DNA from 3 places in the Streptomyces sp. NPDC051018 genome. Region 2 is predicted to be linked to each of the others. Evidence: riboswitches for the same ligand, from Rfam matches in the RefSeq annotation. Region 2 holds a riboswitch; each other region holds the start of a gene.

Region 1 (4,061 bases), on a different contig from region 2:
TGAGCCGGCGCAGCATGTCGAGCCCCGGCTCCAGCAGCGAGACGTCCCCGCGGAACTTGTTGACCAGATAGCCCGCGACCAGCCCCTGGTCCTCGGCGCTCAGCAGCGCGGTGGTGCCGAAGAAGGAGGCGAAGACCCCGCCGCGGTCGATGTCCCCGACGACGAGCACCGGCAGCCGGCCCGCCCGGGCGACACCCATGTTGACGATGTCCGTGCGCCGCAGATTGATCTCGGCCGGGCTGCCCGCACCCTCGCAGATCACGGCGTCGTACGTGCTCCGCAGCTCCTCCAGGCACTCCACGACGGTCCCGAGCAGCGCCTCCTGACGGCCGCCGTGGTAGCCGCGCGCGCTCATCTCGCCGACGGGCCTGCCCATCAGGACCACCTGGCTGCTCCGGTCACCGCCGGGCTTGAGGAGGACGGGGTTCATCAGCGCGGTCGGCTCGACGCGGGCGGCCTGCGCCTGCATGGCCTGAGCGCGGCCGATCTCCGCGCCGTCACGGGTCACGAACGAGTTCAGGGACATGTTCTGCCCCTTGAAGGGAGCGGTCCGCACCCCCTGCCGCACGAGCCAGCGGCAGATCCCGGCGGTGACGACACTCTTGCCCGCGTCCGAGGTGGTCCCGGCGACGAGGAGCCCGCCCCCGCGCCTGCGGCCGGTCATCGGGCGCCTCCCCGGCGCAGCCGGTTCGCCGCGGCGCCCGCCGTACCCGCCGCCCGGCGGAACACCGGCCGTGCGGCGACACAGGCGCCGAGCGCGAGCAGCCCGACCCGGCGCGACAGCCGGACGGCCCGTTCGATGTCGCCGATCCCCACCGCGCGTCCCCCGCCGTTGAGCACGGGCCGGTGCTCGACCCGGCCGCCGTACGAGAGGGTGCCGCCGAGCCGTACTCCGAGGGCTCCCGCGAACGCCGCCTCGACGGGGCCCGCGTTGGGGCTCGGATGCCGGTGGGCATCGGACCGCCAGGCCCGTACGGCTCCGGGCGCGCCGCCGCCCGCGAGCACGGCCAGCGCGGCCGTGAGCCGGGCCCCCGGCCAGCCGGCGAGGTCGTCGAGGCGGGCCGAGGCCCAGCCGAACCGCCGGTAGCGGGGGGAGGTGTGACCCACCATCGCGTCCAGGGTGTTGACCGCGCGGAACCCCGCCAGCCCGGGAACTCCGGCCAGCGCGCCCCACACCAGCGCCCCCACGACGGCGTCGGAGGTGTTCTCGGCGACGGACTCGACGACCGCGCGCGCGATCTGCTGCTCGTCCAGGGCGTGCGGATCACGTCCGCACAGATGCGGCAGCCGCTCACGGGCCGCCGCCGTGTCGCCCGCGGCGAGCGCCCGCCCGACGGCACGGGCCTCCCGCCCCAGCGAGGTACCCCCGACGACGGTCCAGGTGGCGGCGGCGGTCAGGGCCAGGGAGGCGGCGGGGCTCCGGCGCGCCCCCCGGGCGAGGAGCGCGGCACCGGAAGCGGCGCCTCCGGCGCACACGGCGGTGTGCAGCGCGCCCCAGCCGCGGTGGTCGCGCCACAGGACACGCTCGACGGCGCCCGCGGCCCGCCCGAACGCGGCGACGGGGTGCCCCCGGCGGGGATCGCCGAGCAGCAGATCGCCGGTGAGGCCGAGAGCGGCGCCGTACGCGAATACTCGGTCGGCACGCATGGGTCAGGCCGTTGCCCCGCCTCGGGGGAACGGTGAACCCGGTGCCGTGCCGGGCGCCTTCAGCCCCTTCGGAGCTCCGGGCGCTCCCAGTGCGTTCGGGGCATTCAGTGCATTCAGGGCAGGAGCTGAACCGCAGCCGCGCATGGCGAAATGTCCTCACTCAGGGTGTCCGCGCCCTGGTTCGACGAGTCCGACGGTGAGAGTTCCTGGCTCCCGGGAGTCATTCCCGGTCACAGTGGCGGGACCGCGCCGGATTCGCACCGGCTTCCTCTGCCTCCGTCGTGATGGCCAAGGAAGTCCACCACGCTCCGAGAACACCCGTCAACCTGCCTTTGACCTGCGGAGGGGCAGTGTGCTGAGCCCCACATCCGGACAGCCGGAGGGCCGGGCACCCCCATCGGGTGCCCGGCCCTTCGACGGAAACGGGTGAGGCGCGGACGTGAGTCCCGACGGCCGCGGCCGTCAGGTGACGATCAGATAGATCCCGTACGCCACGGCCGCCGTGCAGAGCGCGAAGCAGGCGTACGCGCCGGTACGGGCGAGGGCCGCGGAGCCACCGCCTCCGCCTGCCGCCGACTCCTGCTTGCTGAGCGCGACCACGCCGACGGCGAAGAGACCCACCACCACCACGGTCGACACGAGGCTCACGCCGAAGACGGAGCCGAGGGCTTCCCAGTCGATTTTCATGCTGATCTGTCCTTACACCGCGGCCCGGCTCGCCGGACCCGCTTCGGGGGCCGAGGGAGCGGGGGACGGGATGGTGGTCTTGAGGTCGTCCTGGGCGAGGGCGGCGTTGACGGCGCCCACGGGCTCGCCGTGCTCGACGTCGTTCACGTTCGTGTGGTCGACGACCTGGCGGCGCGAGACCAGCCAGATCGCGGCACAGGAGGCGATCAGGAAGACGGCGACGGCCGCCACTCCCCAGTCACCCTGCTTGGTCACGAACTCGGAGCCCGCGGCCACCAGTGCGGCGGCCGGCAGCGTCAGACCCCAGGCCACGAACATCCGGGTGGCGGTGGACCAGCGGACCACCCCGCCCTTGCGGCCGAGGCCGGCACCCATGACGGCACCGGAGCAGGAGTGCGTGGTGGAGAGGGAGAAGCCGAGGTTCGAGGAGGCGAGGATGACACTGGCCGCGCTGGTCTGGGCGGCGAAGCCCTGCTGCGGCTGGAGGTCGGTCAGACCCTTGCCCATGGTGCGGATGATGCGCCAGCCACCGAGGTAGGTGCCGAGCGCGATCGCGACGCCCGCGGAGACGATGACCCACATCGGGGGGTTGGAGCCGGGGGAGAGCACATCGCCGGCGACCAGGGCCAGCGTGATGATTCCCATCGTCTTCTGGGCGTCGTTGGTGCCATGGGCCAGCGAGACCAGACCGGCCGAGGCGATCTGACCCGCCCGGTAGCCCTTCTCCGTGCCCTTGCCGTCCGCCTTGCGTCCGATGCGGTACGTCAGCCTGGCGGCGAAGAACGCGCCGATGCCGGCGACCAGCGGCGCGGCGACGGCGGGAATCAGGACCTTGGTGACGACCGTGCCGCCGTTGACGCCGCTCATGCCGACCGAGGCGATGGTCGCACCGATCAGTCCGCCCATCAGGGCGTGCGAGCTGCTGGACGGCAGGCCTATCAGCCAGGTGGCCAGATTCCAGAGGATGGCGCCGACGAGCGCCGCGAAGATGACTTCGGGGGTGATGCCTGACTCGTTGACGATGCCGCTGGAGATCGTCTTCGCGACCTCCACCGACAGGAACGCGCCGACGAGGTTGAGCACGGCGGACATGGCCACCGCGGTCTTGGGCTTCATTGCGCCGGTCGAGATGGTCGTCGCCATCGCGTTGGCGGTGTCGTGGAAACCGTTCGTGAAATCGAACACGAGAGCTGTCACGATTACGATCGTGAGCAGCAGCGTGATGTGTTCCATTTACCCAGGCAATCTTTGGAGGTCAGTGGCTCGCCGAACGTAGGTAACCTGGGTGAACGGAAGGTGAACTGGGGCCGGACTCGGGGTGTCTCCAACCGGTTCTTATCCTTCCGCTTCCGCTTCCCCCGGGCCGGGATTCCGGTTGCGGCCGTTCGAGGCGGACAGGAAGTGGCTTTCGAGGGATTTTATGGTGATATGCATCACCGCGCTTCCCCGACACGCCATCCGGGTCACCGGGCGGGCCGGAGCGGTCGGTGGAACCCGGGGATCCGGGTTCCCGGGCGTTCGACGGAAACCCGATCCCCGAACATTCGCGCCCCTTGTGCGCCCGGTGATTCCGGACAGTCCTCCGCCCGTCTCCGGCCCGTCCTCCGCCGGTCTCCGGCCTGTCCGCCGCCCGTCTTCTGCCCGCCTTCGGCCCGGTCTTCGGCTTCAGGGGCTACCCCGGCCGGCGCCCGTCCACTGGCAGCGTGCCGCGCCCGTGCCGACACTGA
Region 2 (4,061 bases):
CAGCCGCGGGTCTTCAGGCCGCAGTCGGGATTGACCCACAGGCGTTCCGCGGGGATGGCCTCCAGCCCCGTGCGCAGCAGGGCGGCGGCCTCCCCGGCGCTGGGGACCCGCGGGGAGTGGATGTCGTAGACACCCGGTCCGGCCTCGCGCGGATAGGCGTGGGCGGCGAGTTCACGGGCGATCTGCATATGGGACCGGGCCGCCTCCAGGCTGATGACATCGGCGTCGAGATCGTCGATGGCGTCGACGATGTCACCGAACTCCGCGTAGCACATATGAGTGTGGATCTGGGTGCCCGGGCGCGCGCCGCCGGTGCTGAGGCGGAAGGACTCGGTGGCCCAGGCGAGGTACCGGGCGCGGTCGGCGGTACGCAGCGGAAGGGTTTCCCGCAGGGCGGGCTCGTCGACCTGGACGACCGCGATGCCCGCCGCTTCGAGGTCGGTCACCTCGTCGCGGAGAGCGAGGGCGACCTGGCGGGCGGTGTCGCCCGGCGGCTGGTCGTCGCGGACGAAGGACCAGGCGAGCATGGTGACCGGGCCGGTGAGCATGCCCTTGACGGGCCGTCCGGTGAGCGACTGGGCGTAGGAGGTCCAGCGGACCGTCATCGGCTGCGGCCGGGAGATGTCACCCGCCAGGATCGGCGGGCGCACACAGCGGGTGCCGTACGACTGGACCCAGCCGTGCCGGGTGGCGACACAGCCCGTGAGCTGCTCGGCGAAGTACTGCACCATGTCGTTGCGTTCGGGTTCGCCGTGGACGAGGACGTCGATGCCCGCCTTCTCCTGGAAGGCGACGACCTCCCGGATCTCGTCCTTGATCCGCTCCTCGTATCCGGCGGTGTCGATGCGTCCGGCCCGCAGATCGGCGCGCGCGGTCCGCAGTCCGGCCGTCTGCGGGAAGGAGCCGATGGTGGTGGTCGGCAGGAGGGGCAGGCCGAGGCGGGCGCGCTGGGCGGCGGCCCGCTGGACATAGGACTCCGGGCGGCGGCCGTCGGCGGCGGTGACGGAGGCGGTACGGGCCCGGACGGCCGGGTCGGAGGTGAGGGCCGATTCCGCGCGGGAGGCCAGGGCGGCCCGGTTGGCGGCGAGTTCGGCGGCAATGGCGCCGGTTCCCTCACTCAGTCCGCGGGCGAGGGTGACGATCTCGCGGGCCTTCTGGCGGGCGAAGGACAGCCAGCGGGCGATCCCGGGGTCGATCTCCCGTTCGACCTCGGCGTCGAGCGGGACATGCAGGAGGGAACAGGAGGCGGAGACGTCGACCCGGTCCGCGAGCCCGAGGAGCGTGCCGAGGGTCGCGAGGGACTTCTCGTGCCGGTCGATCCAGATGTTGCGGCCGTTGACCACCCCCGCGACCAGGCGCTTGCCGGGCAGTCCGCCGGCGGCGGCCAGGTCGTCGAGATTGGCGGCCGCCCGTTCGGTGAAGTCGAGGGCCAGCCCGTCGACGGGGGCCTTGGCGAGAACGGGCAGGGCATCGCCGAGCCGGTCGAAGTACGAGGCGACCAGCAGTTTGGGCCGCTCGGAGAGGCCCCCGAGGTCCCGGTAGGCGCGGGCGGTGGCGTTCAGCTCGGCCGGGGTGCGGTCCTGGACGAGGGCGGGCTCGTCGAGCTGGACCCATGCGGCTCCCGCGGCCCGCAGATCGGCCAGGATCTCCGCGTACACGGGCAGCAGCCGGTCCAGCAGGGTGAGCGGTTCGAATCCGGCGGCGACGCCGGGGGCGGGCTTGGCCAGCAGGAGATAGGTCACGGGACCGACGAGAACCGGGCGGGCGGTGTGGCCGAGTGCGAGGGCTTCCTCCAGCTCGGCGACCTGCTTGGTGGCATCGGCGGTGAAGCGGGTGTCGGGGCCGAGTTCCGGGACGAGGTAGTGGTAGTTGGTGTCGAACCACTTGGTCATCTCCAGGGGCGCCACGTCCTCGGTGCCCCGCGCCATGGCGAAGTAGCCGTCGAGCGCGTCGGCCGAGAAGGCTTCGCGGTGCCGGGCCGGGACCGCGCCGACCATGACGCTGGTGTCCAGGACGTGGTCGTAGTACGAGAAGTCCCCGGTGGGCACCTCGTCGATGCCCGCGTCGGCCAGCTGCCGCCAGTTCGTCCTGCGCAGCGCGGTCGCGGTCTCCCGGAGGGCGGCGGCGGTGACGCGTCCCCTCCAGTAGCCCTCGACGGCCTTCTTCAGTTCCCGGTTCTGGCCCTGGCGGGGGTAGCCGTACACGGTGGACCGCGCTGTCGCGGCCGCGGGCTTGGCTGTCACGGAACTCTCCTTCGCGAGTGTGTCTCCGTATGTCCCGGGACGGCACGCGAACGCGAAGGCTGAGCGAATCCCGTGGACCGGATGCGCACCATGGGTGCGATCGTCCACCGGACAAGCACGCCGACCCGCCCACGAGGTCACCGGGATCTCCGCGCACGGTCGTCCGTACACGGGCAGCAGGCAGGTCTTCGGACTCGCGGGCACGTCTCGACGGGCGAAACACCTACTGGCCGTCGCTTCCCGGACCCGTCGTGGATCCAGTGCGTATGACGGCGGTCGTTCCCGCTCACCGCTGCGGGGCAGTCCCGGATTCCCACCGGGTTCCCTCTTGCGACGCGCCTGCCTGGCGGGCAGGGCGAACCGGCTGCGTCCGCCAGCCTAGTCCTGTGATCGGAAACGTTCACCGCTGTTCACCATCCGGACCTCGTCAGGAGACGGGAGACAGGAGGCGCGGGGGCGGGAGACGGCGGGCGGGAGTCACGTGACGGGGGACGGCGGGCCGAGGGAGCGGCCGGACGGGGACGCGCGGAGACTCGCGTTCCCCCTGCGCGCCGGGCGCCGCCCGGGGCACCCCCGGAACCCCGGGTGCCACTCGCGCTTGTGTACGGAGCCCTTCCCGGACCTCGCATCACCCGTACGGTCCTTTCCGTCCGGCTCCTGGACAACGGCGGGCTTCCCGGGGGCATCCTGGCCCTCCAGGGGGATCCCGGGACCGGGACCGCCGGGCCGGGTGGCGTCACCGGAAGGCACGGGTGGCCGGAGTGGAGCCGGGCCCGGTTCCCCGACGGCCGAGCGGTCGAGCGGTCGGCGGTCGGCGGTCGGCGGTCGGGAGGATCCTCACCGAGTCGTGCGAAGGAGAACAGTTTGCGGAGCCTGACCTTTGTCGTCGGTACGGGGCGCAGCGGATCGACCGCTCTGTCCCAGATCGTCAACCGGCATCCGGACGTCCTCAGCCTCAATGAGCTGCTGGCCTCGGTGGGCAGGGCGGGACTCCCGCCGGAACGGCTCGACGGCGGCCGGTTCTGGCAGTTACTCGCCCGGCCCAACCCGCTCTTCGACACCATGATCCGCAGCGGGCTCCCCCTGCCGGAGTTCCTGTATCCGCTGCGGCCCGGGCGGTTCTCGGCCGGGACCACGGGCATTCCCGCGCTCTGTCTGACGGTGCTCCCCCATCTGACCGACGCACCCGACGCGCTGTTCGACGACCTCGGGAACGAGGTCACCCGGTGGCCGATGCGGACCGCCGCCGGACACTACGAGGCACTCTTCGACACCCTGTGCACACGGTTCGGCCGCAGTGCCGTGGTCGAGCGCTCGGGATACTCCACCCACTGGGTCCCGCGGCTGCGTGCGGCCTTCCCCCGCGCGAAGTTCGTCCATCTCTTCCGGGACGGCCCCGACTGCGCCCTGTCGATGAGCCGCCATACGGGGTTCCGGCTGATCCTCCTCCTGAGGGAGATCATCGCCCGGACGGGGGTCGCCGATCCGGCCGCGCTGACCGAGGACGACGTGCGGTCGCTGCCCCCGGAACTGTCGGGACTGCTCGGGGACCCCATCGATCCCGCCCTGGTCCACGGCCGCGAGCTGCCGATCGGGGACTTCGGCGCCCTGTGGTCCCAGCTCGTCGTCGAGGGCGTGGAACTGCTCGGCGCGGTGCCCCCGGACCGGCGTACCACGCTCGCCTACGAGCACCTGCTCGACCGTCCCCGCGACGAGCTGGCCCGCCTCGCGGAGTTCATCGGCGTCGCACCCGACCCCGGGTGGCTGGACACCGGATGCGCCCTCCTCGACGGCACCCGCCGGGGAGCCTCCCGGCGG
Region 3 (4,061 bases), on a different contig from region 2:
CAGGTCGTGCCGTCGGCCTGCCAGAACGACCAGTAGCGGTAGCCCGCGGCCTGCGCCGGGCCCGCGCCCAGCACGGTCAGCCCGACCCCGAGGACGAGCAGCAGGGGGAGCAGACGTGAGTACCGGGGGCTGCGGGGGAGCGGTCGCGGGTGCCGCCGGGTGCGGGCCGGGGCGTGGGGGAGCAGCGGCGCGCGACGCGGGGAGCGGGCCGGGCCCAGAGGGAGCGGGCGTGAGTGCCGGGGGGTGCGGGGGAGCGGTCGCGGGTGCCGCCGGGTGCGGGGCAGGGCCTGGGCGAGCAGCCGCGTACGCCGCCGGGCGCGGGTCACGGCCCGGGGAAGCAGCCGTGCGTACCGCCGGGCGCGGGTCACGGCTGGGACTTGCGGCGGCCGCTGAGCAGGATGCCCGCGCCGACGCTCGCCGCGAAGAACGCGCCGACGATCCACCAGACACCGACCCCGGAGTCGTCCTTCTTCCCGTCCTGCTCCCGCTGCTCCTTCTCCCGTGCCGTGTCCGTCACGACCGTCCGCGGGGCCGGGCCCGTCGCGCCCAGGGCCGCCACCAGATCGGTGCCGCCGAAGTCCTTCGGGTCCGTGCCCGTCGCATGGGCCGCGAAGATCAGCTGCGCGTACGCCGCCGGGCCGGACTCCTTCGCCCAGGCCGCCGCGTTCTGCTTCAGCCAGCCGAGGGGCTTGCCGGCCTGCTCGGTCAGGCCCTGCGCGGCCAGGGCGACGACAGCGTCGGCGGTGTTCCCGACGTCGGGCTTGGCGGTGGTGTCGGCGGCGCCCGGCATCGGCGGCGCGTTGAGATGGCCGGTCGCGGCGAGGGCGCTCGTGAGATAGGCGCCGCCGTTGTGGGCGGCGCCCTCGACCGTGGTCGCGGGCTTGCAGGCGGCGCCACCCGCGTCCTTCGCGCCCGCCGTCACCACCAGGCCCTTCCCGTGCGCGCCGATCACCGCGGCGGCGGTGGAGTCGGCGACGACACCGGGCTGCTTCGGCTGGAAGACGAACGCGCCGCCGTCCTTGCCGCCACAGGGCCGCGCGAAGGTCAGCAGGGCGTCGTACGGCGACTTCCCGCCCTTCGACACGACGGCGTCCGGCTTCTCGCCCGCCGCGGCGAGCGCGCCGATCACGACGGAGGTGGAGTTCGCGTCGCTGGCCCCGCCCGGGTTGTAGCCCCAGCCGCCGTCCGTGTTCTGTACGGACTTCAGCCAGGCCACCGACTTCTTCACCGCCGGGTCCTGCCCGCCGAGCGCGGCGAGGGCCTGCACCGCGGCGGCCGTGGCATTGGAGTCAAGCGGCAGCTTGGCGTCGCAGGGACCGGTCACGTCCGCGCGGTACGAGGGGAACGCGCCGCTGTCGCACTGCTGGCCGACCAGCCAGTCCACCGCCTTCACGGCGGGCAGCACACCGACCGTGTCCTGCGCGAGCAGGGCCAGGGACTGGCGCCAGACGCCGTCGTACGCCGGGTCGCTCGTCCCGTACAGACCCGACGGCGTGGCGGCCGGCGGCGGGGGGCTCGTCGCCGCGAAGGCGGCCGGTACGGACGCGGGGAGGACGGCCGCGGTCAGCACGGCGGATGCGGCGAGCACGGCGGCGCGGCGGCGGGCGGTGGTCATGACGGGCGGTGCCTTCCCTGCGGTGGCCGGGCACGGGCACGGTCAGGCGCCAGGGCTCCGGACCGTATTCCTCGACGGTGCCGGTCACCGGCGGCTGCCGGTGGCACGAGCCGGTCACGTCCCCGTCCAGGGCATTCCGACTCGCCGCCGGGTGGGCGGCTCACGGCTGCGGGTCAGCGCCGGATTCGCACCGGCTTCCCCCTGTACAGGTGTGAAACGACCCGCTCACTCTACCGGCCGGTGTTTCCGTGGGTGAGGGCGCGTTCCGCCAGGCTCTCCCACCCACACCAGCGGCCGGTTCCGGGCTCCTCCGGCCTCGGACGCCCGGGACCTGTGCGCTGGGCCGCTCCCTTCGCGCAAGTTCCGGGGGCTCACACCGGGCACACCGACCCGGCCCCAACCCCGGGACCGTCCTCAACCACCGGGCCCGGCACCATGCAGCCGGGCTGGACGGGCTGGAAGCACCCACCCCGGGACCCCTCGTCGAAGGCCGGGCTGGCACAATCCAGTCGGGCCAGAGGGGTGGGAAGCACCCGCCCCGGGACCCCTCGTCGAACACCCGGCTGGCACAAGCCAGCCTCGCTGGACGGGCTGGAAGCACCCACCCCGAGATCCCTCGTCGACCACCGGGGCCGGCACAATCCAGCCCCGCTGGACGGGTGCGAAGCACGCGGCCCGAGGCCTCTTGTCGAACACCCGGCTGGCACCATGCAGCCGCGCTCAAAGCACCTGCCCTGGGGCCTCTTCGCCGAAGGCCGGGCTGGCACAATCCAGCCGGGCTGGACGGTTGGGAAGCACGCGGCCCGAGGCTCTTCGTCAAAAGCCGGGCCCGGCACAATGCAGCCGCGATGGAAAGGCTGGAAACACCCACCCCGGGACCCCTCGTCAAAAGCCGGGCCCGGCACAATCCAGCCCCGCCGGACTAGCTGGAAACACGCGGCCCGAGGCCTCTTCGCCGAAGGCCGGGCTGGCACAATCCAGCCGGGCTGGACGGTTGGGAAGCACGCGGCCCGAGGCCCTTCGCCGAACACCGGGCCCGGCACAATCCGGCTGCTGGGCGGGTTGGAAGCACCTGCCCCGAGGTCCCTTCGTCGACCACCGGCCCGGCACAATCCAGCCCCGCCGGACGGGCTGGAAGCACCCGCCCCGGGACCCCTCGTCAAACGCCGGGCCAGCACAAACCAGCCCCGCCGGCGATTGAGGCGCGGGGTCCGGGGCAGAGCCCCGCAAGCAACCCCGGACCCCGGACGGCACGGGTTCCGCCGGGCGCCGCCCGCGCCACCCGGCGGCCCTGGGCGGCCGGCCCGCCCGCCCCCAGGGCAGGACCCGGAAGCGCCGGACCGGGCTCACGAATCAGCACGCTCACTCGCGCGCCGGACCGGGCTCACGAATCAGCACGCTCACTCGCGCGCCGGACCGGGCTCACGGATCAGCACGCTCACTCGCGCGCCGGACCGGGCTCACGGATCAGCACGCTCACTCGCGCGCCGGACCGGCACGCTCACCCGCCCCCGGGCCCACCCGGGCCCACCCGCGCCCGCGGGCCAAGGCCCCGTCCGCCCCGCCAGGTGGCCGGCTTCGTTCACACGGCCACAAACCTCGTCGGGCGCCCCTGAAGCGCCTCGGCCAAACCCAGTTTCACCAGCCTGCGGATATGGGCCTCGGCCTCGGAGACGGCGATATTGCGGGAGTCGTAGGGGATCAGTTCCCAGGGGCGGTTCCACTCCATGCGCTCGGCGAGCTGCCAGGGCGTGAGGGGCTCCGCCAGGAGGGCGAGCAGGCCGTCGAGGCGTTCCTGATGGTGCCGCAGCAACTCGCGGACCCGTTCCCCGGCCGTGGTGAACGCGTACTGGTGCGCGGGCAGCACCTCCGCCGCACCGAGGCGGCCGATGCGTTCGAGGGAGTCGAGATAGTCGCCGAGGGGGTCGGCGGCGCTCTCGTCGGCGGGGTCCTCGTAGAGGCCGATGTGCGGACTGATCCCCGGCAGCAGATGGTCGCCGGAGAAGAGCCTGCCGCGGCCGGGCAGCTTCGCGGGGTGGTCCTCCTCCAGATGCAGGCACACATGGCCGGGCGTGTGCCCCGGCGTCCAGATCGCGCGGAGCCGGCGCCCCGCCAGGCCGAGCAGTTCCCCGGGGACGATCTCCCGGTCGGGCAGGGCCGCGCGCAGCCCGGGCAGCGTCCGCATCCGCCCCGAGGCACGCGCCTCCAGCAAGGGAGCCGTGTGCTCCTCGGGTGCGCCCGCGCGGCTGAGTTTCTCGGCCAGAAAGTCCAGCCAGACGGCGGGTTCGGACGCCCGGGTGCGGCGTACGACGTCCGTATCGGCGGCGTGCATCGCGATCCACGCGCCGGACGCCTCACGGACCTGGCCGGAGAGCCCGTGGTGATCGGGGTGGTGGTGGGTGATGACCACTCCGTGGATGTCGGCGACGGACACCCCGAGGGTGCC

The links. Region 2 has a riboswitch for cobalamin ahead of metE (5-methyltetrahydropteroyltriglutamate--homocysteine S-methyltransferase). Riboswitches for the same ligand answer to the same signal wherever they lie in the genome.
Region 1: linked by a shared signal. The riboswitch ahead of ACIBCM_RS03665 (cobalamin biosynthesis protein) and the one ahead of metE (5-methyltetrahydropteroyltriglutamate--homocysteine S-methyltransferase) in region 2 are both predicted to bind cobalamin.
Region 3: linked by a shared signal. The riboswitch ahead of ACIBCM_RS01010 (prenyltransferase/squalene oxidase repeat-containing protein) and the one ahead of metE (5-methyltetrahydropteroyltriglutamate--homocysteine S-methyltransferase) in region 2 are both predicted to bind cobalamin.

What each region holds. Positions count from the first base shown of each region.
Region 1 is NZ_JBITFN010000001.1:901,041-905,101, forward strand. Features, by position in the region: gene ACIBCM_RS03660 (cobyric acid synthase) at 1-664, opposite strand, end outside; gene ACIBCM_RS03665 (cobalamin biosynthesis protein) at 661-1,647, opposite strand; cobalamin riboswitch at 1,827-1,966, opposite strand; gene ACIBCM_RS03670 (hypothetical protein) at 2,110-2,334, opposite strand; gene ACIBCM_RS03675 (anion permease) at 2,347-3,567, opposite strand.
Region 2 is NZ_JBITFN010000026.1:84,508-88,568, forward strand. Features, by position in the region: gene metE (5-methyltetrahydropteroyltriglutamate--homocysteine S-methyltransferase) at 1-2,243, opposite strand, end outside; cobalamin riboswitch at 2,405-2,605, opposite strand; gene ACIBCM_RS31395 (sulfotransferase) at 3,108-4,061, shown strand, end outside.
Region 3 is NZ_JBITFN010000001.1:254,809-258,869, forward strand. Features, by position in the region: gene ACIBCM_RS01005 (SCO2322 family protein) at 1-113, opposite strand, end outside; gene ACIBCM_RS01010 (prenyltransferase/squalene oxidase repeat-containing protein) at 365-1,615, opposite strand; cobalamin riboswitch at 1,724-1,849, opposite strand; gene ACIBCM_RS01015 (MBL fold metallo-hydrolase) at 3,198-4,061, opposite strand, start outside.